Regions from separate parts of the Sutterella sp. KLE1602 genome, predicted to be linked through region 2. Evidence: predicted binding sites of a transcription regulator. Region 2 holds the regulator's gene; each other region holds the start of a gene.

What was found. The regulator sigma-54, encoded in region 2, starts transcription at its own class of promoters, with help from an activator protein. The targets are predictions, from matches to a motif close to TGGCANGNAANCTGCTTT.
Region 1: the regulator sigma-54 is predicted to act here: its motif matches at 3,926-3,943, upstream of HMPREF3036_RS03470 (formate/nitrite transporter family protein).
Region 3: the regulator sigma-54 is predicted to act here: its motif matches at 2,713-2,730, upstream of HMPREF3036_RS09725 (P-II family nitrogen regulator).

Annotation. Positions count from the first base shown of each region.
Region 1 covers NZ_KQ968512.1:52,659-60,369, forward strand. Annotated here, with positions in the region: gene HMPREF3036_RS03450 (outer membrane protein assembly factor BamD) at 1-482, opposite strand, end outside; gene HMPREF3036_RS03455 (RluA family pseudouridine synthase) at 577-1,557, shown strand; gene pgeF (peptidoglycan editing factor PgeF) at 1,589-2,386, shown strand; gene rimO (30S ribosomal protein S12 methylthiotransferase RimO) at 2,432-3,787, shown strand; gene HMPREF3036_RS03470 (formate/nitrite transporter family protein) at 4,089-4,907, shown strand; gene HMPREF3036_RS03475 (FimV/HubP-related protein) at 5,108-7,168, shown strand; gene truA (tRNA pseudouridine(38-40) synthase TruA) at 7,165-7,711, shown strand, end outside.
Region 2 covers NZ_KQ968496.1:91,309-99,019, reverse strand. Annotated here, with positions in the region: gene HMPREF3036_RS02235 (amino acid ABC transporter permease) at 1-379, shown strand, start outside; gene HMPREF3036_RS02230 (amino acid ABC transporter ATP-binding protein) at 414-1,142, shown strand; gene HMPREF3036_RS02225 (KpsF/GutQ family sugar-phosphate isomerase) at 1,279-2,268, shown strand; gene HMPREF3036_RS02220 (KdsC family phosphatase) at 2,291-2,824, shown strand; gene lptC (LPS export ABC transporter periplasmic protein LptC) at 2,824-3,450, shown strand; gene lptA (lipopolysaccharide transport periplasmic protein LptA) at 3,447-4,016, shown strand; gene lptB (LPS export ABC transporter ATP-binding protein) at 4,029-4,802, shown strand; gene rpoN (RNA polymerase factor sigma-54) at 4,807-6,240, shown strand; gene HMPREF3036_RS02195 (PTS sugar transporter subunit IIA) at 6,311-6,817, shown strand; gene rapZ (RNase adapter RapZ) at 6,847-7,711, shown strand, end outside.
Region 3 covers NZ_KQ968568.1:20,782-28,492, forward strand. Annotated here, with positions in the region: gene HMPREF3036_RS09710 (HigA family addiction module antitoxin) at 1-291, opposite strand, end outside; gene HMPREF3036_RS09715 (porin) at 445-1,320, opposite strand; gene HMPREF3036_RS09720 (AEC family transporter) at 1,508-2,431, shown strand; gene HMPREF3036_RS09725 (P-II family nitrogen regulator) at 2,798-3,136, shown strand; gene HMPREF3036_RS09730 (ammonium transporter) at 3,197-4,471, shown strand; gene HMPREF3036_RS11980 (hypothetical protein) at 4,588-4,731, shown strand; gene HMPREF3036_RS09740 (hypothetical protein) at 5,183-7,711, opposite strand, start outside.

The DNA of each region.
Region 1 (7,711 bases), on a different contig from region 2:
AGCTCCTTGAGGATGTCGAAGGCTTCTTGGGCGGCATTGGCGTCGCGCTCGGCAAGGTCCTGCGCGGCGAGCTTCGCGAACCAGCCGTCGTTTTCATTGAGGGTCGCAAGCGCCTTCAGGTACATGACGTAGTCGCTGTTGGCGTGGTTCGGATAGGCCTGCAGGAAGCGGTCCGCACCCTGAACGGCCTGGGCGGCGTCGCCGTCCTTCCAGTTCGCGTAGATCAGCTCGATCTGGGCCTGCTGTGCATAGGTTCCAAACGGATAGCGAGCCTCGAGCTTGGTGTAATAGTCTTTTGCATCGGTCCAGTTGCTCTCTTCAAGAGCGGCTCGGGCCTCGGTATACAATTTGTCGGCCGACCAGTCCGCCGTCGGATCCTTGTCGAGGGATTCGAGCCAGGAGCAGGAGGCGGTCGCCAGCGTGATGGCCGTCACGGCCATCAGCCTCGCGGCGAGGCGCTTATTAGGAAACTTGAAATTCATGACAAGCAGTTGCGAAAATTCTGAACTTTCGGATTATAACGACCTCCCCGATGCCGGGAACGGCGCCGATGATGACACTTTACCAAGTTTCACGGTGGAAGGGTTCTGGGGAGAACGCCTTGACAAGGTTCTCGCCACCCTGATGCCCGATGTTTCCCGAGCTCGTCTGCAGAAGCTCATCGAGGAGGGAAGCGTCGAGGTGAACGGCGAGGTCGTCCAGAAGGTGCGCCAGAAGGTCACCGAGGGCGACGAGATCTCGCTGCTCGAGGAGCCCCATCTTGACGAGGCGCTCGCCTTCACGCCCGAGGAGGACGTGGAGTTCGACGTGGTCTACGAGGACGATGCGATCGTCGTCGTCAACAAGCCCGCCGGTCTCGTCGTGCATCCGGGCGCGGGCAACCCCTGCGGCACGCTGCTCAACGGCCTGCTGTGGCGCTATCCCGAGCTCCGCGAGGTGCCCCGTGCGGGCATCGTCCACCGCCTCGACCGCGACACGACCGGCCTCATGGTCGTCGCCCGCACGCTTGCCGCCCAGACGAACCTCGTGCGCCAGCTTCAGGAGCGCACCGTCAAGCGCGAGTACTGGGCCTTCACGCTCGGCTCCGCCGCGCCCGACTTCGTCGTCGAGACGCCGATCGGCCGCGATCCGCGCAGCCGCACCCGCTTCAAGTGCTTCCCCGGCAGCACGGGCGTGCGCGCCAAGCCGGCACGCACTCGTGCCCGCTGCGTGGGCTGGAGCTCCATCGAGGGCCTGCCCGTCTCCTGGGTCGCCTGCCGCCTCGACACGGGCCGCACGCACCAGATCCGCGTCCACCTCACGAGCGAGGACCTGCCGCTCATCGGCGACCAGGTCTACCGCGGCCGCGCGCCCGGCCTCACGGTCAAGGTCGAGAACGAGCTCGACTTCCACCGCCAGGCGCTGCATGCCTCCCGCCTCGGCCTCGACCATCCGGTCACGGGCGAGTACATGGAGTGGTTCGTGCCGCCCGAGGACGACATGATCGACCTGATGGACGAACTCGGCTTCGGCCCCTGGAACGTCCCGGTCAGGGTCTTTGAGAACGAACGCCTCTGAAGCAGGCACCACAAGATATAGGAGGAAGGTCATGGAACTGACGAAACCCGGACTCGACATTCTGCAGCCCGCCTGGAAGGACCGCGCCCCGGCTTCGGTCGACGCGCTCTTCACGTGCCGCGACGGCGGCGTCTCGAGCGGCGCCTACGGCAACGCCGAAGGCATCATGGGCCTCAACGTCGCCCCGCATACGGGCGACTTCGGCGCCTGTGTGCGCATGAACCGCTCCATCGTCGCACAGCTCGTGCCGTCCGATCCCGTGTGGCTCAGGCAGGTGCACGGCACCGAGGTCGTCGACGCCGACACGGCCGAAGGCGAACCCGAGGCCGATGCCTCCGTCTCCACGAAGCCGGGCGTCGTCTGCACGGTCATGACCGCCGACTGCCTGCCCGTGCTCCTCGCCAACCGTGAGGGCACGGTCGTCGCCGCCGTCCATGCGGGCTGGAAGAGCCTTGCCGCCGGCATCATCGGGAAGACGATCCGCGTCATGCGCGAACGCGCCCCCGAAAGCACGGGTTTCGTCGCCTGGCTCGCCCCGCGCATCGGTCCCGAGGCCTTCGAGGTCGGCCCGGACGTTCGCGAGGCGATGCTCGCCGGTCTCCCCGAAGCCGACCGCGCCTTCACGCAGGGCGAAGGCGACCGCCTGATGTGCGACCTCGCCTTGCTCGCAAAAATGGCGCTCGCCGCCGAGGGCGTCTCCGAGGACGACGTCTTCGACTGCGGCCTCTCCACCTATTCGCATCCGCGCCGCTTCTACAGCTTCCGCCGTGACGGCGAGAAGTCCGGCCGCCACGCCGCGATGATCTGGATCAAGCCCGAAGAGGCCTGATCTCCCGGTCCCGCCGATCAACCGCTTTTACAGGTTCAGACTCCCATGTCCCACAAGATTCCCGTCGTCGGCTTCGTTTCCCTCGGCTGCCCCAAGGCCCTCGTCGATACGGAGCGGATCGTCACCGAGCTCCGCGCCCGAGGCTACCGCATCGGCACGAGCTACCACGACGCCGACATCGTGATCGTCAACACCTGCGGCTTCGTCAACGAGGCCGTCAGGGAAAGCCTTGACGCCATCACCGAGGCGCTCGCCGAAAACGGCCGCGTCATCGTCTGCGGCTGCCTCGGCGGCCGCAAGGAGGCCGACGGCAGCAACTACGTGTTGAACCACTGCCCGAAGGTGCTCGGCGTCACGGGCCCCGACTCCGTCGATGACGTCATCGCGATGGTCGAGACCCATCTGCCGCGTCCCCACGAGCCCTGGGGCGATCTGGTGCCCGCCTGCGGCGTGCGCCTCACGCCCAAGCACTACGCCTACCTCAAGATCAGCGAGGGGTGCAATCACCACTGCACGTTCTGCGTCATCCCGAACCTGCGCGGCGGCCTCGTGAGCCGTCCTGCGGGCGAAGTGATCCGCGAGGCCCGCAACCTCGTCGACGCGGGCGTCAAGGAGCTCCTCGTCATCAGCCAGGACACGGCCGCCTACGGCGTCGACCGCCGCTACGCGCTCGATCTGCGCGCCAATCCGCCGCTGCGCACGCATCTGCTCGACCTCTGCAGGGGCCTGGGCGAGCTCGGCGTCTGGACGCGCCTGCACTACGTCTATCCGTATCCGTCCGTCGACGAGATCGTGCCGCTCATGGCCGAGGGCCTGATCCTGCCGTATCTCGACGTGCCGTTCCAGCATGCGCACCCGCGCGTGCTCAAGGCCATGAAGCGCCCCGCGAGCGCCGAGAAGAACCTCGAGCGCATTGCCGCCTGGCGTGCGGTCTGCCCCGACATCACGATCCGCTCGACCTTCATCGCGGGCTTCCCCGGCGAGACCGAAGAGGAGTTCGAGTACCTGCTCGACTTCCTGCGCGAGGCCAGGCTTGACCGCGTGGGCTGCTTCGCCTACTCGCCCGTCGAGGGCGCCCAGGCCAACCGGCTCCCCGGTGCGCTGCCCGACGAGGTTCGCGAGGAGCGCCGCAACCGCTTCATGGAGGTTCAGGCCGAGATCTCGGCCGAGAAGCTCCGCGCCAAGATCGGCACCGTCGAGGAGGTCATCATCGACGAGTACGACGACGAGGCAGGTCTTGCCATCGGTCGCACGAAGGCCGACTCTCCCGAGATCGACGGCAAGTGCTATGTCGAGACCTTCACGCCCTACAAGCCGGGCGACTTCGTGAAGGTCCGCATCACGGGCAGCGAGGAGTACGACCTCGTGGGCACGCCCGAAGACGAGGTTCAGACGAGCTGATTCGTCCGAAACGCATCACGCAGAAGGCTTCGAGAGCCCAGGAAACAGGCGCTCTCGAAGCCTTCGTCGTTTTCGGAAGACGGGCGCGGAAAAAAGTGAATACATCTTTCGGCGAAAATTGGAAGTAGTCGCCCGAAGGGGCGCGAAAACTTCAATACAATGTCCGTTCCTTTGATTCCGCCGTTTCAGGTCAGGCTCCTCCGAGCCAGAAGCTGCGGCCGGTTTGGAAAACGACGCCTCGTCCGAGGACGCTTTCCAAACGGGCCTCGCCCACAGTTATTCAAACATTCCGGAGCTTCCCATGACCGACAACAGCGCACTGCGTCCCGACGCACTCACCCCGAAGGAAATCACCGAAAAGGTGCTCGGCCTCGGGGTAACCAAAAGCAGCATGGATCTGCGCACCCAGCTGCCCCTCACCGTACTCGCCGGCTTCTACATCGGGCTCGGCGGGCTCTTCTGCACGCTCTTCATGAGCGACTCCACGCTTCCCTTCGCAGTGCAGAAGTTCATGGGCGGTGCCGTCTTCTCGCTCGGCCTCTACCTCGTGCTCGTCGCAGGTGCCGAGCTCTACACGGGCAATACCATGCTCGCGGGTGCGGCCGTCGACGGCCGCATCAGCTGGGGCGCGGCGGTCATGAACTGGGTGCGCGTCTGGCTCGGCAACTTCGTCGGGGCCCTCGCGCTCGTCACGCTCGTCTACTTCGCGCACGTGGCCGACACGGGTCCCATGGCCAAAGGCATGATGAGCATCGCCGTCGGCAAGCTTTCCGCCGACTGGACGACGATCATGATCAAGGGCATCCTCTGCAACCTGCTCGTGTGCCTCGGCGTCTGGGTGGGCTATGCGGGCCGCACCGTCGTCGACAAGGCCGTGGGCGTCGTGCTTCCCGTCTCCGCCTTCGTGGCGCTGGGCTTCGAGCACTGCGTGGCGAACATGTACTTCCTGCCGCTCGCCTTCGTCCTCAAGCTTTCGGGCTACGCGCCCGAGGGCGTGCCGCTCGACGTGATCACGATCGAGAACATCGTCAAGAACCTCTCTGCCGCCACGGTCGGCAACACCATCGCGGGCGTCGTTCTCGTCCTCATGTACTGGGCTGCCTTCAGAAAGCGCGCCTGAGTATCCTGAAACGGCTTCCCGAAGCCGCCGTCGCCCGCGGGCACGGCGGCTTTTTTCAGGCCTGAAGCGGGTGCCGCACGGGCTCGCCCTGCGGAAAATGCGTATTTCCGCTCGCACGGTTCCATGCGGTATTATCAACAGGTTATTCATGACTCCGCGAAACGCCCGACGGGCTTCGCGGGCCTGTTCGGAATTGACTGATGTTCAGAAAAAGCATGCTGGCGGGCGCAACGGCGCTTGCAATCCTCGGCTTCGCCGTTTCGGCGCAGGCCGTCTCGCTCGGCGACCTGACTGTCGAAAGCAAGCCGGGTGAGCCCCTTGAGGCCCTGTTGGAGATCAACGACCTCGATCTGACGATCTCTCCGCTACTCGTTCGCGTGGCGCCTCCCGCCACCTACCTGCGCGAAGGCGTGAACTGGCCTTCCCAGGTTCAGGACCTCAAGCTTGCGCGCGACGGCAGCAACGGCACCGTGCGCCTGCGCCTCTACGGCGAGCAGGCCCTTCAGTCAGGCAGCTTCCCGCTTCTCATGGAGATGAACGCAGGCGGCACCGTCACCGTCCGCGCCTATGAAGTGCAGACGAAGGACGGCTCATTCGTCGTGACACCTTCGGCCGAACGCACCACCGTCAAGGGCGAGCCCCGCCGCCTCTCCCCCGAGCCGCTTGTCGTGCCCAGAGAGCCTGAGGCCGCTCAGGACAATCAGGAGGCGAAGAAGGAGGGCAAGGCCGAGACGAAGTCCGAATCCAAGGCCGAATCCGGGGCCGCAGCGCTCGCCGTGAAGACGGCTGCCGCCCCGCAGAAGGAAGTCTCCGCCGCCTCTGCCGAGAAGCAGGGGAAGATCCGCCGCAAAGGCCGCTATGCGCCCAACGTCGTCAAGGAATACGTGGCGCTCAACGGTTTCGACGCTTCGCAGGCCTTCCACGTGCAGCAGGACATGACCCTCTGGTCCGTCGCCTTGCTCTACTGGCCGAGCTACCGCGGCGCCACGCTCGAGCAGCTCGTCATCGCATTCCGAAACCTCAACCGCACCGCCTTCAAGGAAGGCGATCCGGGCAGGCTCGAGGTCCGTTCCGTCCTCAATCCGCCGACGGTCGAGGAGGTCCTCGCCATTGATCCCGTCGCCGCCTTCCACGAAGTGCACGGTGCGGACACGGCCATTCCCGGCCCCACGCAGAATCTGATTGACGCCCAACGGCTCTCCGGCGAGGCCGCCGCGAAGGTGGCCGATGCTCAGGACCGCGAGCGCACCGCAGGCAAGGCCCCCGAGGTCGTCGCCGAGGCGGGCCAGCAGGCCCTTGAGGAGGAGAAGGCCGAGGCCGTCAGGGAAGAGGCCGAAGCCGCTGAGGCGCGTGCCGAAGCAAAGGCCGCCGAAGAGGCCGCGGAGAAGGCTGCAGCCGCAGAAGCTGCGGCCGCTGAAAAGCCCGCCGAGTCCGCCAAGCCGGCAGAGCCCGCCGCCGATGCGCCCAAGGTCGAGCCCGTCAAGACCGAGGCGCCCGCCCGGCCGGCTGATGCCGCAGGCTCCGGCGGCACGAACAACTTGCTCCTCTGGGGCGTCGGCGCCCTCGTTCTGGCGCTTCTCGCCTTCCTCGGCCTTCGCTCGCGCAAGCGTGAGGAAGATCCCGTCGAGGAGAAGAAGCCCGTTGCCGTCCTGATTCAGAAGGATGTCCCGCCAACCTCCGAAGCCCAGCTCAAGGCCGTCAGCACGACCGTTGACGAAGCCGTGAAGAACGGCACGACCGCCGGCGCCATGGGCGCGGGCGCGATGGCCTACGCCATGGCGCAGAAGGACGAGACCCGGAATTCCGAAAAGGCTCTGAAGTCCGAAGGAACCGGGGCCCCGGCCGACCAGCCGTGGCTCGAGCCCGATGACGACGAGCTGCCGCCGCTTGACGAAGAGGAGAAGGGCCCCGTGCTCGGCGCCTCCAGGCAGGCCGCCGCCGTTCTCGAGGGCGTCTCGCTCGACCTTGACGATGCGGTCGCCCCCGCTCAGACTTCCGCCCCTGCAGCTGCCACGCCTGCTCCCGCGGAGCAGAAGCCCGCAGAACAGCCCGAGCCCGCGGAACCCGAAACCGACAAGGAACGTGCGCTTGCCAAGGCGCTTGACGCCAAGCTCAAGCTCGCCACGAGCTTCGTGAGCCTCGGCGCCGTGGACGAGGCCCTCGAGCTTCTCCAGGAAGTGAAGCGCCGCGGCGGCGACGAGCTTCGCCATCGCGCCGAAGTCCTTGAAGAACGCATCAAGACTCAGACGGATCCGAAGTGAAGATAGCGCTTGGCATTGAATATCGCGGCACGGGCTTCAACGGCTGGCAGATCCAGCCCGACTGCCCGTCCGTGCAGCAGGCGCTTGAGGATGCGCTTGAGACCTTCCTGCAGGTGAAGACGCCGACGATGTGCGCGGGTCGCACGGATACGGGCGTGCACGCCATGCAGCAGGTGGTGAGCATTGAGACGCAGGCCGACCGCCCCGAGCGCAGCTGGGTGCGCGGCCTCAACACGTACCTGCCGCCCGGCGTCGCCGTGCGCTGGGCAAGGCGCGTCGACGACGACTTCCACGCGCGCTTCTCCGCACGCTCGCGCACCTACGAGTACTGGATTTACAACGATCCCGTGCGCTCTCCCATTCTCGACGATCTGACGGGCTGGGTCTTCCGCCCGCTCGACGTCGAGCGCATGCGCGAGGGTGCCGCCTGCCTCGTGGGCGAGCACGACTTCACGAGCTTCCGCGCCTCCGAGTGCCAGGCCTCGGGTCCCGTGCGTACGATCCGCCGCCTCGAGCTTGAGCGCCGCGGCCGCCTCATCGGCG
Region 2 (7,711 bases):
CGTGCTCTTCGAGGCGGCCTACTTCGCCGAGATCATGCGCGCGGGCATCCAGTCCGTGAAGAAGGGACAGATTCAGGCTGCATACGGACTTGGGTTATCCTATGCTCAGACCATGCGGCACGTCGTGCTCCCGCAGGCCATCCGTCACATGCTGCCCGTGCTTCTGACGCAGACGATCATTCTCTTCCAGGACACCAGTCTCGTCTACGTCATCAGCGGCAATGACTTCATGGGTTCGATCTCCAAGATCGCCCAGCGTGACGGACAGCTTGTTTTGATGTACTCTTTTGCTGCTGTCTGCTATCTTGCCGTCTCCTTGTCCCTCTCCCTGCTGATTCGTCGACTGCAGACGAGAATGCGAACGGCTCAGGCTCACTAAAAAATTTGAACAGGATATCCCCCCTATCATGGCAATGATCGAAATCAAGAACATCAGCAAGTGGTACGGCAACTTCCAGGTGCTGAAGGACTGCTCCGTTGATGTTGAAAAGGGCGAAGTCGTCGTGGTCTGCGGACCGTCCGGCTCCGGCAAGTCCACCCTCATCAAGACCGTCAATGCTCTCGAACCCTTCCAGAAGGGCGAAATCATCGTCGACGGCATCTCCGTTGGCGATCCGAAGACGAACCTTCCCCAGCTGCGCAGCCGCGTCGGCATGGTGTTCCAGCACTTCGAGCTCTTCCCGCACCTCTCCATCCGCGAGAACCTCGTTCTCGCCCAGATGAAGGTGCTCGGCCGCGGCCGCGAGGAAGCCACCGAGCGCGGTCTGAAGCTTCTCGACCGCGTCGGCCTTCTCAAGCACGCCGACAAGTTCCCCGGCCAGATGTCCGGCGGCCAGCAGCAGCGCGTGGCCATCGCCCGCGCCTTGGCCATGGACCCGATCTGCATGCTCTTTGACGAACCGACGTCCGCCCTCGACCCGGAAATGATCAATGAAGTGCTCGACGTGATGGTCCAGCTCGCCAAGGAAGGCATGACCATGATGGTCGTGACCCACGAAATGGGCTTCGCCCGCAAGGTGGCCGACCGCGTGATCTTCATGGACGCAGGCGAAATCATTGAAAACCTCCCCGCCCAGGAGTTCTTCAACTCGCCGCACACCGAACGCGCCCAGCAGTTCCTCTCCAAGATTCTGCAGCACTGATTTTTCAGCGCTCAGGCCTCGAAACCCCGCCGCTTCCCGGCGGGGTTTTGTCTTTTTCCGAACCCCCTCAGGGTCATGCCACGGGTTATCATTAGCAGGTTGTACAGCTTTTTTTCCCGCAAAGAAGGACCGTCAAATGAGCAACACTCATGCATTCGATGCCGCAGCAGCTCTCCAGCTCGGGCAGGAAGTTCTGACCCAGGAAGCCGGGGCGCTCACGCACCTCGCCTCGACGCTCGGCAGCGAATTCACGGACGCCGTTTCGCGCATTCTTTCCTGCAAGGGCCGTCTGATCGTGTCCGGCGTGGGCAAGTCCGGCCACATCGGCCGCAAGCTCGCCGCCACCTTTGCCTCCACGGGCACCCCCGCCTACTTCGTCCATGCCGCTGAAGCCGCCCACGGCGACCTCGGCATGATCACGGCCGACGACGTCGTGCTCGCCATCTCGTACTCCGGCGAAACCAACGAGCTTCTCACCATCGTCCCCACGCTCAAGCGCGAGGGCGCGACGCTCATCGCCATCACGGGCAACCCGAACTCCAGCCTCGCCCAGCACGCCGATGTGCATCTCAACTGCCACGTCAGCCGCGAAGCCTGCCCGCTCAATCTGGCGCCGACCACGTCCACGACCGCAACGCTCGCCCTCGGCGACGCGCTCGCCGTTGCGACCCTCTCCGCCAAGGGCTTCACGAAGGAGGACTTCGCGCGCAGCCATCCGGGCGGAGCCCTCGGCCGCCGCCTGCTCATCCACGTTCAGGACATCATGCGTACGGGCGAGGACATTCCCGCCGTCCGCGAGGAGGTCGGCGTGCTTGAGGCGGTCCGCGAAATCACGAAGAAGCACATCGGCATGACCGCCGTCGTCGACGACCAAGGCCGCGTGACCGGCATCTTCACCGAAGGCGACCTGCGCCGCCTCATCGAGCGTCTCGGCGACATCCGTCCGTGCGTCATGAAGGACGTGATGATCCGCAATCCGAAGACCATCCGCGCCCAAGAGCTCGCCGCCTCCGCCGTCAAGCTCCTCGACACCTTCCACTGCAACCAGCTTCTCGTCGTCGACGAGGACAACAGGCTCATCGGCGCCCTGCACCTGCACGACCTGATGGGTGCCAAGGTCCTTTGATCCACTTTTCGGGAGACCCGACATGACCACAGTGAACGAGCGCGCGGCCCGCATCAGAATGGTCGTACTCGACATCGACGGCGTGATGAGCGACGGCACGATCAACGTCTCGGGCACGGGCGAGCTCTACAAGAGCTTCTACGTGCGCGACGGACTCGGCATCAAGATGCTGCAGAAGCACGGCATCGAGATCGCGATCATCACGGGCCGCACCTCTGCGATCGTCGCCGAGCGCATGAGGGAGCTCGGCGTCACCCGCATCGCCCAGGGCCAGCGCTTCAAGACCACCGCCTACGAGGCACTTCTTGAGGAGACCGGTCTCACCGACGAGCAGGTCGCCTACATGGGCGACGACGTCCCCGACCTGCCGCTTCTGATGCGAGTGGGCCTCTCCACGACTCCCGCAGACGGGAATCCGGAGGTTTTGAACTATACTCACTGGCAGTCCCGCTTCCCCGGCGGCCGCGGCGCCGTCAGGGAGTTGTCCGAACTCATCCTCAAATCCCAGGGCGCATGGGATACACTCGTGCACAACACCTACGTCCTCGGCAAATAATGATCCACCGCAGCCTAGTCCTCCGCGAACGCATCACCGCCATCGTCGGCGCGGCCCTGCTGTTGCTGCTCGTCGGCGCAAGCTACTACTACTCGGTCCAGACCCGCATCGAGGCCCTGAAGTACGTCCCCAGCGAAACGAGCCCCGACTTCACGGCGCGCCGCGTCACGCTGACCGACTTCGACGAACGCGGCGTCGCAACCGCACGCCTCTCCGCCAGCACGATGGAGCACTTCTCAGACGAGCGCATGCGCGCCACGGACGCCAGCTATCACTCCCTCGATCCTGCGAAGCCCCAGCTCGCCCTCACGGGCGACCGCGCATGGAGCAACGACAGCCTCGAGACCGTCGAGCTTGAAGGCAACGTGCAGCTGAGCCGCGCACCCTTCAAGGACGAGCCCGATCTCTTTTTCACGACCGAATACATCAAGGGGTATCTCGACACCTACAGGTTCGAGACGGACAGGAAGGTCTACATGCGCCGCGGCATCGACACCACCGAAGCCTCCAACGGCATGAAGTACGACAACATCCTGCACACGGTCGAGCTCGACGGCAGCGTCGTCTCGGTCTTCCATCCCAACGCGCAGTCCACTGACACATCCGCCAACGCAGCCCAAAAATGAAGAAGTCAATCGTTTTCAGCATCCTCGCCGCCATCGCAGCGCCGACCTGGGCCCTGAGCACCGACAAGAGCCAGCCCATTGAAGTCCATGCCGACCAATTCAACGGTGACGAAGTCAAGCAGACCGCCGTCTACTCCGGCAACGTCGTCGTCGATCAGGGCTCGATGAACCTGACGGGCGCTCGCCTCGATCTTGCAATCACGCCCAAGGGCTACCGTCGCGCCACGATCACGGGCTCTCCCGCACGCTTCAAGCAGCAGCGCGATCCGAAGACGAAGGGCGTTGAGGAATGGGTGCACGCGCATGCGAGCCGCATCACCTACGACGAGGAGACCGACAAGGTCACGCTCGAAGGCAAGGCCCAGCTCTCGCGCAGCGAAAACGGCCAGCAGAAGGACATGACGAGCGGCGAGCGCATCGTCTACGACATGCGCAACGCCCGTTCCGAAGTCAACAGCGGCGAAGGCAAGCGCGTCACGACGATCATCGCGCCCCGCTCCAAGACCGACGCGGGCACGCAGCGTCAGGGCACGTCCCTCTCCAACTCCACCAAGCTTCAGCAGTAACAGGACTTCAGCGTGACCGAAAACGCAACAGTTAGCCATTCCCACACCCACGCGCTCGAGGCGACCGGCCTCAAGAAGCACTACGGGCCCCGAAACGTCGTCAAGGGCGTCAGCCTCGCCGTCAAGTCGGGCGAGGTCGTGGGACTGCTCGGCAAGAACGGTGCAGGCAAGACGACGACCTTCTACATGGTCGTGGGCCTTGTCGTGGCCGACGACGGCCAGATCCGCCTCGACGGTCAGGACATCACGCACATGCCCATCTACAAGCGTGCGCGCATGGGGCTCTCCTATCTGCCCCAGGAGGCAAGCGTCTTCCGCAAGCTCTCCGTCGAGGACAACGTCCGCGCCATTCTCGAGCTTCAGGAGGGAGAGGACGGCAAGCCGCTTTCCAAGGACGTGATCGAGGAGCGGCTCGACCAGCTGCTCGAAGAGCTGCAGATCCAGCACCTTCGCACGAACCAGGCCATTTCGCTCTCGGGCGGCGAGCGCCGCCGCACGGAAATCGCCCGCGCCCTTGCCGCCAATCCCCGCTTCATTCTGCTCGACGAGCCCTTCGCGGGCGTCGACCCGATCGCCGTGATCGAGATTCAGCGCATCGTGCGCTTCCTCAAGGAGCGCAACATCGGCGTTCTGATCACCGACCACAACGTCCGCGAAACCCTGTCGATCTGCGACCACGCCTACATCATCAACGAAGGCGAAGTGCTCGCCTCGGGCACGCCCGACGAGCTCGTCAACGACCAGGCCGTCCGCAAGATCTATCTCGGCGAAAACTTCCGGATGTAGCCAAATGGAAAATCATCTCCTCGCCACACTCTCCCAGCAGCAGGTTCTCTCCCAGGAGCAGCAGCAGTCGCTGCGCATTCTGCAGATGCCCACGCAGGAGCTTCTCGGCGAAATCGAACTCATGCTCGAATCCAACCCCCTGCTTGAAGTGGAGGAGCCTGCACAGGCCTCCGACGACCCGCAGGCGCGCGCTCAGGAGCATGACGACGACAGGCGGGACGACCGCGGCGAGGATGATTCCGAATTCGACGCAGCCCAGGCGGAGACGCCCGTCGACCAGCCCTACGAGGCCTGGCAGGGCGCCTCCAGCGACGAAGCGCCCTTCGAGCGCATTCCCGCCCCCGAATCCTTCAGGGACGAGCTGCTCGCCGATCTCGGCTGCCTGCCGCTCACGCCGCGCCAGCATCTGCTCGTCGCCTGCCTTGTCGAGGAGCTCGACGACAGGGGCTTCTTCACGTCCCCGTTCGAGACGCTCATGCGCTACTACGCGCGCATCCTCAAGGAGGAAGGCGTCGAGAACGTGACCGCCGCCGAGTGGCGCGAAGCCCTCGCCACCCTTCAGAGCATGGATCCTCCGGGCATCGGCACCGCCGGCCCCGTCGAGGCCCTCATGAAGCAGATCGAGCGCATCGAGCCCTCCATCATGCATGCCGCCGCGCTTGAAACCCTCAAGCGCATCGTCTCCAAACATCTCGACAAGGTGGCCGCCGACAACCGTCCTGCGCTTCTCAAGCTCGCCAACGGCAAGTCCTCCATTCTCGACGAGGCGCTGCGCGTGCTCAAGACCCTCTCGCCCTATCCGATCGCCAGAGAATCCAGCACGCTCTACATCGTTCCCGATGTCATCGTCAGGACGCAGAACGGCGTGAGCACAGCGCACCTCAACGGCTCCTTGCAGCTGCGCCTTCGCCTTCGCATCAACGACGCCAGGAGCGAGGCCGATCCCTCGACCCGCCGCGTTCTTCTCGGCGAAGCCAAGACCTTCATTCAGCGCATCGAGGCCAGACGAGCCACCCTGCAGCGTCTGGCCGACGCCATCGTCACGCGCCAGCAGGCCTACTTCGAGCACGGCCCCGCCGCCCTGCGTCCGATGACGCTCAGCCAGATCGCCGAAGAACTCGGCCTGTCCGTTCCCACGGTCTCCCGCGCCGTTTCCGGCAAGTTCATCGCCTGCAGCCAGGGCACGGTCGAGATGCGCTCGCTCTTCAGCGCCGTCTCCTTCAGCAACCAGGGCAGCGGCGCCGAGGAGCAGGGAGCCTCCGAAATCCAGGCCATGATCTGCAAGCTCATCGAGACCGAGGACCCCAGAGCCCCCCTTTCGGACGAAATGCTCTGCGAAATGCTTCAGAAGCAGGGTGTGCCCATCGCCCGCCGCACGGTCGCCAAGTACCGCACCTGCGCAGGCATTCCCTCGGCTCGCTCCCGCCGCAGGCTCTGACTTCTCCACCCCTTTGGTACACTGAACGAAGTTTTCGATTCGACGGTCCCACAAGGCCGTCCGACGCGTCATGAATCTACTCGCACCTCTGCTTACTCTTGAAACCGTTCGCCTTAACCTCGACGTCGTGAGCCGCAAGCGCCTCTACGAAGAGGCGGGCCTCGTCTTCGAAACCTCCGCTGGTCTTTCCCACACGGAGGCCTTCGACGCGCTCTTCGCACGCGAAAAACTCGGTTCCACCTGCCTCGGCAGCGGCTGCGCGCTTCCCCACGGCCGCGTCGAGGGCATCACCGAACCCGCCGCCGTCTTTCTGAGGACCGCCGCGCCACTCTCCCTTGATGCGCCCGACGGCCGTCCCGTCCAGCTGTTCCTCTGCCTGCTCATTCCCGAAAACGACGACGGCATGTACCTGAAGATCCTGCGCGAAGCCGCCTGCCTCTTCGGCAACAAGCCGCTGAGAAACGCGCTGCTTCACGCGGAGTCGGAGGTCAAGATCTGTGAACTCATTCACAACTGGACGCCTCCCGCCGACCTTCACTACGAGCCCGACTTCTCCGAAGACGACGAAGACGCCTGAAAAAACTACGCCAATACGGAGGCAACGCCATGCAACTCATCATCGTGACCGGCATGTCCGGCGGCGGCAAGTCCATCGCCATCCGCCAGCTTGAGGACTGCGGCTACTACTGCATCGACAACCTGCCCGCCGCCTTCCTGCTCCCCGTGGCGCAGGACCTCCGCACGCACGGCATCAAGTCCGCCGCCGTCGCCATCGACGCGCGAAGCCAGAGCACCTTCGACGGCTCCCTCAAGGCAATCCGACAACTCGAGGAGGCGGGCTTCGACGTGCGCATCCTCTTTCTCACCGCCTCGGATCAGGAGCTCGTCAAGCGCTTCTCCGAAACCAGGCGCCGCCATCCGCTCTCGACGCTCGCCGCCAGCCGCGACCAGCTCGTCACGCTTCAGGAGGCCATCAGCCGCGAACGCGACCTGCTCGCCCCCATTTCTGCAGGCGCGGCTCTGATGGACACCACCGGCATTCTTTCCTCGCAGCTTCGCGAATGGGTGAAGAAGTTCGTCGGCCAGCCCCAGGCCATGATGACGCTCACGTTCGAGTCCTTCGCCTTCAAGCACGGCCTTCCCGTCGCCAGCGATCTGGTCTTCGACGTGCGCTGCCTGCCGAACCCCTACTACGATCCTGCGCTGCGCCCCCTGACGGGACGGGACAAGCCCGTCGCCGACTACCTTCGCACCTTCCCGACCGTCATCAACATGGTTGACGACATTGAAGGCTTCATCCGCAAGTGGCTTCCCGCCTACATTGCTCAGAACCGCCACTATCTGACCGTCGCCGTCGGCTGCACGGGCGGACAGCACCGCTCCGTCTTCGTGGCCGAAGAGCTCGGCGCCCGCTTCAGGGACACGGACGGCGTCGTCGTGCGACACCGCATCATCGAGCAGAAGGCCCTGC
Region 3 (7,711 bases), on a different contig from region 2:
AAGCACGTGGGCGATGCGTACGGCGAGCTCGGGCGTGACGGGGCCTTCACCCTTCATCACGCGCGTCACTGCGGCGGGCGTCACGTCGAGGTGCCTGGCAAACTGCCTGGCGTTGAGTCCCAGATGCTCCAGCGTCTCAGCAAGAATCGTGCCAGGATGCGGGGGATCATACATGCCGCTCATCAAAATCTCCTCAATGTTCTGCCCAACAGGCTTTTCACAACAACAAACGGCGCCCGTGAAGGCGCCGAAAAAGGACGTGAGTATATCGAAGGGGCAGTTGGCGCGCAAGCCGCTCCCCTCTCCTTTCTTACGTGAATATTCATGCAGGATGGCAGCTTCTGCATCAGGATCATTCGGGCCTGCAATGCGCAGGACGCCCGCCCGGATTGCTCCGGACGGGCGCCGTGTTCATTCAGAATTCAGAAGCTTGCGCTCGAATCATCAGAACTTGTGAACGAGACCGAAACCGGCTTCAGCAGTCTTGGTCGTGACGGTCACGTGATCGTTCTTGCCGGTCGAGTCGATGGAACCTTCGTTATAACCGGCGAAGCCATAGACCTTCGTGCGCTTGCTGAGCGGATATTCGTAGGCAGCGGCGAGACCCCAGCGGTCGAATTCAGCCGTGCGCTCCTGAGTCGTCATGTTGATGACGCCTTCGGATTCGCCGTCAACGTAGTTGACCTGGGCAAAGGCAGTACCGCCGAAAACGGGAGCGGCAACGCCGAGCGCAACGGCATAACCCTTCATGCCTTCCTCGGCCGTAACCGTGCCTTCACCGGCCGAGATCCAGGCATCGGCACCAACGAAACCGCCGAGCTTGTTTTCGTTCTGACCGTACTGGGCAAAGCCGAGGACCTTCGCGACGCCGAAGTCGTAGGAAGCACCCCAGGACACGCCGAGGGAATCTTCGGAGTTGGCATCGGTGCCCTTATTCATGACCGTGTCAACAACGAGGCCCGTGCTGAAGGCACCGAGGTCATACTTCAGACCGAGACCAGCGCAACGCTTGTTGAGGGAGGACTGGGCGTCTTCAGCGCCGTTAGCGTTGAAGGAGTACTGTGCGTAGGCGGTAAGACCGCCGAACTTCGGGGTGACGTACGTGACAGTGTTGTCCATGCGGTCACGATCGCCGAGGTTGAACAGGTTCTTGGCGCCGACCGTGTCGCCCCAACCCGTACCGAAGGCAGTGTAGCCGTACACGACGTTGTAGGAACCAACGCCGGCGGAGAGGGCGCCGACACGACCCATGGAAAGCGTACCGAAAGACCTCGTTTGGGGACGGCTGTGACATTTCCACCCGAAGGAAGATCTGTACAAACGAGTGCACAGTCACGGGAGATTCCGTTTCAGAAGACTTCCCGATCAGTCCACCTCCGTCGGTCGGCGTGGTACCGATACATACCTCGGGAGGTAGAATTTCGGCCTCTGCAGGCGCACAATTTCCTGTTCGGGCGCCTGAACGCCCGGGCGCCGGCCCCTCATCTACAAAAGACGGAAGACAATCATGGAAGACAGCTTCGCCAAGGTGATGTCCCTGGCGGCATTCATCGTGCTCGGGCATCTGCTCAGGCGCTTCAACATCCTGAAGGACCAGGCCTTTGCGGCCATCAGCGCCCTGGTGATGAACGTCACGCTCCCGTGCGTGATCCTCACGAACCTCAACGGCGTCAGGATCGAGGGCGACATGCTCCTCATTGCGGGCCTGGGGCTCCTCACGAACATCATCTTCCTCGTCTGGGGGCTTTTTCTCTCGCGCAACATCGCGGACACGCAGTGGCGCGACTTCGTGAGGCTCAACGTGGGCGGCTATTCGGTCGGTCCGTTTGCGGTTCCGTACGTGCAGTCCTTCTTCCCGACGACGGGCCTGATGGCGACCTGCATGTTCGACGTGGGCAACTGCGTCATGGCGGGCGGCGGCACCTTTGCGGTGATTGCGGGCACCCGCGTGAAGACGACGCTATGGCGCACGGTCAAGCTGGTCGTCTCGAAGCTCGTGCGCTCGGGCCCGCTCGTCACCTTCGCCTTCGTGGGCCTCATGTCCGTCCTCGACATGCGCCTTCCCGACGGCGTCATCACCAGCACCGCCATCGGCGCGCACGCCAACACCTTCCTCTGCATGATCATGATCGGTGAGTCGATCAGCTTCTCGATGGGCGGCGGCAAGATGGGCAAAGTGCTCAAGCTGCTTGCGAGCCGCTGGGTCGTCTGCATCCTCATCGCGCTCGGCGTCTGGCACTTCCTTCCCTTCGAGGAGGAGATCCGCATGGCCCTCACCCTCACCTGCCTCTCTCCGATTCCCGCCATGAGCCTCGTCTTCACCGCTCAGCTCGACGGCGACATCGCCATGGCCGCCAACATGAGCTCGTTGAGCGTCGGCTGCTCCATCATCGGCATGTCCGTCGCGCTCATGCTCTTCGGCGCGCTCTGACGCATCAGAAACTCCGCACCACGTTCGGGCGGTCCTCTCCGGAGGGCCGCCCGATTTCGTTCATATCTCCCCTTTTCCTCCCCGTTCTCCGTGCCCGCCCGGCCGCACGGCGCCACTCGCGGGCGCCTGCGCACGCGCCGTGCCCCAAAACGGTGCATACTGGCAACCTGAATCACTTTAAAACGCCTCTGCTGCCGTCTTTAAGCGAATTTCCTCACGCTTCAGGCCCCGTTGAGGTTCCATTTGCCGAATTTCGTCTCCCATAGACGAATACGGGCCTTTGGCACGCCTTTTGCTTAAGAATGGATCAAGGACGCGGGATTCCCCGCCATCCGCACAAAGCATCTCACTCACAGAGGAAAAACCATGAAGTACATCATTGCGGTCATCAAGCCGTTCAAGCTCGACGACGTGCGCGAAGCGCTCGCGGACTGCGGCGTCAGCGGCCTCACCGCCACGGAAGTCAAGGGCTTCGGGCGCCAGAAGGGACATACGGAGCTCTATCGCGGCGCCGAATACGTCGTTGACTTTCTCCCGAAGATCAAGCTCGAGATCGCCGTTTCCGACGAACTCTGCGACAAGGTGGTCGAGTCGATCGCCTCGGCCGCGAACACCGGCAGGATCGGCGACGGGAAGATCTTCGTGATGGACCTCGAGCACGTCATGCGCATCAGGACGGGCGAAACGGACGACGCGGCCGTCTGAGGCAGTCGGCAGCACTCGATTTGACTTTAAAGTAGACCGAACACTCAGGAGAAAAGACAAATGTCCGCACTCACCCGAATCGCCGCATTCCTCGCTGCGGCGGCCCTTTCACCCGCGGCGCTTGCCGCCGAGGCCTCCATGGACAAGGCCGACGTCGTCTGGATGCTCGTCTCCACGACGCTCGTCCTCTTCATGACGATCCCCGGGATCGCGCTCTTTTACGGCGGCATGGCCAGAAAGAAGAACGTGCTCTCGATCCTTGCGCAAACGACCGTCATCTGCTGCGCGCTCACGCTCGTCTGGTTCGCTGCGGGCTATTCGCTCGCCTTCGGGCCGGGCAGCGCCTTCGTGGGCGGGCTCTCGCATGTGTTTCTCAATGGTCTCGACATCAACAGCATGTCGGGCTCCATTCCGACTTTGCTCTTCGTCTGCTTCCAGATGACGTTCGCGATTCTCACGGCTACGCTGATGATCGGCGCCTTTGCGGGCCGCATGAAGTTCTCGGCGATGCTGATCTTCATGATCCTCTGGTCGCTGTGCGTCTATTCACCCGTGTGCCACTGGGTTTGGGCCGAAGGCGGATTCTTCTTCGACATGGGCGCGCTTGACTATGCGGGCGGCACGGTCGTGCACATCAACGCGGGCGTCTCGGGCCTCGTCGCCTGTCTCGTGCTGGGCAAGCGCCTCGGCTACGGTCGCGAGCCCATGAATCCGCACAACCTCACCTTTGCGATGCTCGGCGCCGCCATCCTCTGGATCGGCTGGTTTGGCTTCAACGGCGGCTCCGGCCTTGCCGCCAACGAGCGCGCCGTCATGGCGATCCTCGTCACGCAGATCGCAGCCGCCGCTGCGGGCGTCTCCTGGATGCTCGTCGAATGGATGCTTCGCGGCCGTCCCTCGCTTCTGGGCCTGATTTCGGGCGCCGTCGGCGGCCTCGTGGTCATCACGCCCGCCTCGGGCTTCGTCGGTCCCGTCGCCGCACTCGTGATGGGCCTCATCGGCGGCGTCTGTTGCTTCTGGGGTGCGGTCTTCCTCAAGCGCATGGCGGGCTGGGACGACTCGCTCGATGCATTCGGCGTGCACGGCGTGGGCGGCATCGTCGGCGCCCTCCTCACCGGCGTCTTCGCCTCGAGCGCCGTCACGGGCTCCGAAATGAATCCCGTCATGACCCAGGTCGGCATCCAGGCCGCAAGCGTCGTCGCCACGATGGTCTACGCAAGCGCCGTGACCTGGATCCTCCTCAAGATCATCGACGTCGTCATGGGCCTGCGCGTCACGTCCGACGAGGAACGCATGGGGCTTGACCTCTCGCTCCATGGTGAACGCATCGAATGATCCCGGCATTCATCTGAACCCGGAAGGGCCGCCCGCCGCCGCGTGAAGACGCAAAGGCCGGGCGGCCCCTTCATTTGTTCGCGCGGATAACGAAGGAATTCTCGTGACGATGCTTGATGCAGGCCGCTCAGGATAAGGTGGACGCCCTTGCCTGCGGCGACGACCGCACCACGATCGAGCTCACGCCCGACGAGACCGAGCAGGCCTCGGGCGCGCTGGGCTGGGTCGACGTGACGAAGCTCATCGAGCCGAAGGCCTGAAAGGCCGCCTGAATGAGGCACAGGAAAACGGGAGGCGTCCGCAGGGAGGCCTCCCGTTTTCTGTTTCATAATGATTCGGCGCGGAAACCTCTTCCTTTAGGAAGGGGAGGAAGCGCCGCACTCCTTTCTTAGTTGAGTCAAAAACGTGGTTCGCTTCTCAACTAGCATCAGTTTTTTGAAGCTGACGCCGGCGGAAAGCCGGACTCCATCCAGCGTTCGGACATCGAAGTATCCGAAGGAACGGCGACCGAAAATGAACCCAATTCTTCCCTTACACTTCACCTTGTCGAATAGGCGAAAGCCTTTGACAAGGAATGGCGTCTGGTGGATGAACATCCCACGGTGCCTGTACATTCCAAACCAACGTAGCTCGCCTCCCCGAGGAGGTTTGCTGAGACTAGTCAATAAAGGCTTTTTCAAGCCTCCGCCTTGAGGCGGGGGTTATTGACCCTCAGGCCGTCGCCGCAGCCGTAAGTCGCGGATCCCTGAAGCCGCCCCGTCTTTCAGCGGCATGCTCGTCGCCGCCTGCCTTCATGCTGCCGAAGAGGTGCGAGCCCTCTGCTTCGTCCTCGCCGAAAGCCTCGTCGGGAAGGTCTTCGGGGTTTCCGTTCCTCGTCTTCATCATGAAGGCCGAGGCGTCTCGCAGATAGGTGTGGAAGCCTGCCTCGACGACGTCGTCGAGCTCCTCGAAGGCGGCCGAAGCGCACTCGAGCACGGCCGAGAGGTCCCAGGCGATGAACTGCAGGTACTCGTAGCGCACGCCCGAGGCGTAACCCACGACGTCCAGATATCCGTCCCCGAGTCCGCGCAGTCGGACCTCGAGCATTTTGCGGGCCTTGATGCGACGGTCCTTCTTCGGCGCGAGTCCTTCGGCATCATCCTTCACGTCAAGGAAGAGGAAGCCCGCGCAGGCGCCCGCGGCGCCGAGAGCGTCCATGCCGATGCTCTTGCCCTGGCCGTAGAGGTAGCCGAGCGGCGGGCAGTGCGTGATGCCCTCGGTGACGTCGGCCAGAAGCGGCGCACCGGGCCTCGTGTCGGGCCGCATGCCGTACTCGTGCGGCAGCCAGGCGTAGTCCTTGAGCGTCATGCGCCTGCATTCGGGCGCCTTCTCGAAGAGGAATTCCCTGAATTCGGAGAGCGTGAGGCCTTCGCCCGAAGGGGCCTTCGGCACGAGCGTGATGGCGTCGGCGCGGCGCAGGCGGGCGGCCTCGCCGACCGTACGGTCGATGAGGGCGCGAACGGCCTGGAAGCACTCGATTCGAGCGCGCTCTTCGGTGCCCTTGAAGTCCTCGATGTAGACCAGAAGGCGCCACATGCCCTCGTGGGGCTCGGGCCAGATGAGCACGTCGTCCGCAGAGAGCACCTCGTTGCCCGCCATGAAGGTCTCGAAGGAGGTGTCGTCCCGTCTGGCCCTGCCCGCCGTGAAGGTCCAGCGGTCGGAAAGGGATTCGGGGACGCGCCTGAGGAATTCAAGGATCGGGAAGCATTCGAGGCGCCAGCCGTTGGGCGAGATTTCGACCTTGATGCGGTCGTCCTCCGCGCTCACGTCAAGGCGCCACCAGGAGGCGGAGACGGGCTCGAGGATGGCCGCAAGGCGTTTTTCGACCTCGTCGGCGTCCGTGACGGAATCAAACGCGTCTTCGAGCTCGGTCGCCTGCGCTTCAAGCGCCGCCCAGACCTCGTCCGCGCGGACCCTGAAGGGCTTTTCAATCGTGGGCTGCGAGAGACCGCGCTTGCAGACCTCGACGAAGAAGTCGACCACCTCGTCGTCGGGCCTAATGCCCGCGCAGGCCTTGAAGCACTTGAGGGCCGCGCGCCTCTGGCCGAGCCTCAGGTTGAGGAAGGCTCGGCAGAAGAGCGTCTCCCAGCGGCCTTCGGTCCGGTCGTCCAGACCCTCGAGCAGCGCAAGCGCCCTTTTCAGGTCGTCCTTCCCGGATTCGCTTCGGTTGGCGATCGCGCGGGCGAGTTCGAAGGCATAGAGCGGCGTGAACTTCTCCTTCTGGACGGCCTCGAGGCGCCTGATGATTTCGTCGAAGTTGCCGCGCAGGTCAAGGGCGCGCAGGTGCTTGAGGACGGCGGCCTCCTCGGGTCCTGTGTCGAGACGGCCCTCGAGCCGCGGACAGCGCAAGGGGACTTCAAAGGAATAGTCGATCGCGGAGGGCCGCGTCGTGTCGGGCTCGGGCTTGGTGAGCACGAGGCGCACGCTCCTGTCGAGTCTTGCGCGGACTTCTACGAGGTGCTCGGGAGCGGCCTTCGCATGCTCAAGCACGTCGGAGACCGATTCGACAAGACGGGCGAGCCAGGCGGGATCCATCTTCGAGAGGCCCGCGTGGTTCATCTCGAAAACGAACGGCACGGCGTGGCCGGAGAGCTCGACCTCCATGCGCAGGAAGCTCTCGTCGTCGAGTTCGAGCCCCGTGGCGTTGAGCGCGATCAGGGCGTCTGCGTACCCGTCGGGATCGAGCTCGACGCAGGCCATGCGAAGGGCGCGCTCCGGAGTTCCCGGCGCCGTGTGGTCAAGGTCTCCGTCCTCCCAGAGCGGGCGGGTGAGAAGGATGCGCTCAAGCGATTCGCGTGCCGCCACGAGCTCGAGGGCGTGAAGGATGACGGGATCATCGGGACTCTCGACATCGGCGCGCAGAAGCCATTCGCGGGCCTCGTCAAAGCGTCCCTCGCCTGCGCGAAGAATGCCGAGCAGATAAAGAAGGCGGACGTCCCTTTCGTCTTCGCCGATCCCGGAGACGGCGCGGCCCGCTGCATCAAAGGGTCGGCCGCAGAGCAAGCGCGCGATCGTCGAGAGCGTGAACAGAAGCATGCCGTCGGACCGGTCCTCCACGTACGGCGTCACCGCCTCAAGAATTCTCATCGCGCGCGCGAAGGCGGGATACCTGTTGGTGCCGAGCAGTGCCTCTGCGAGTCTGAGTGCGGCTTCCGGATCGGTCTCGACGTGGCACATGTCGAAGCGACCGGTATCAATGCC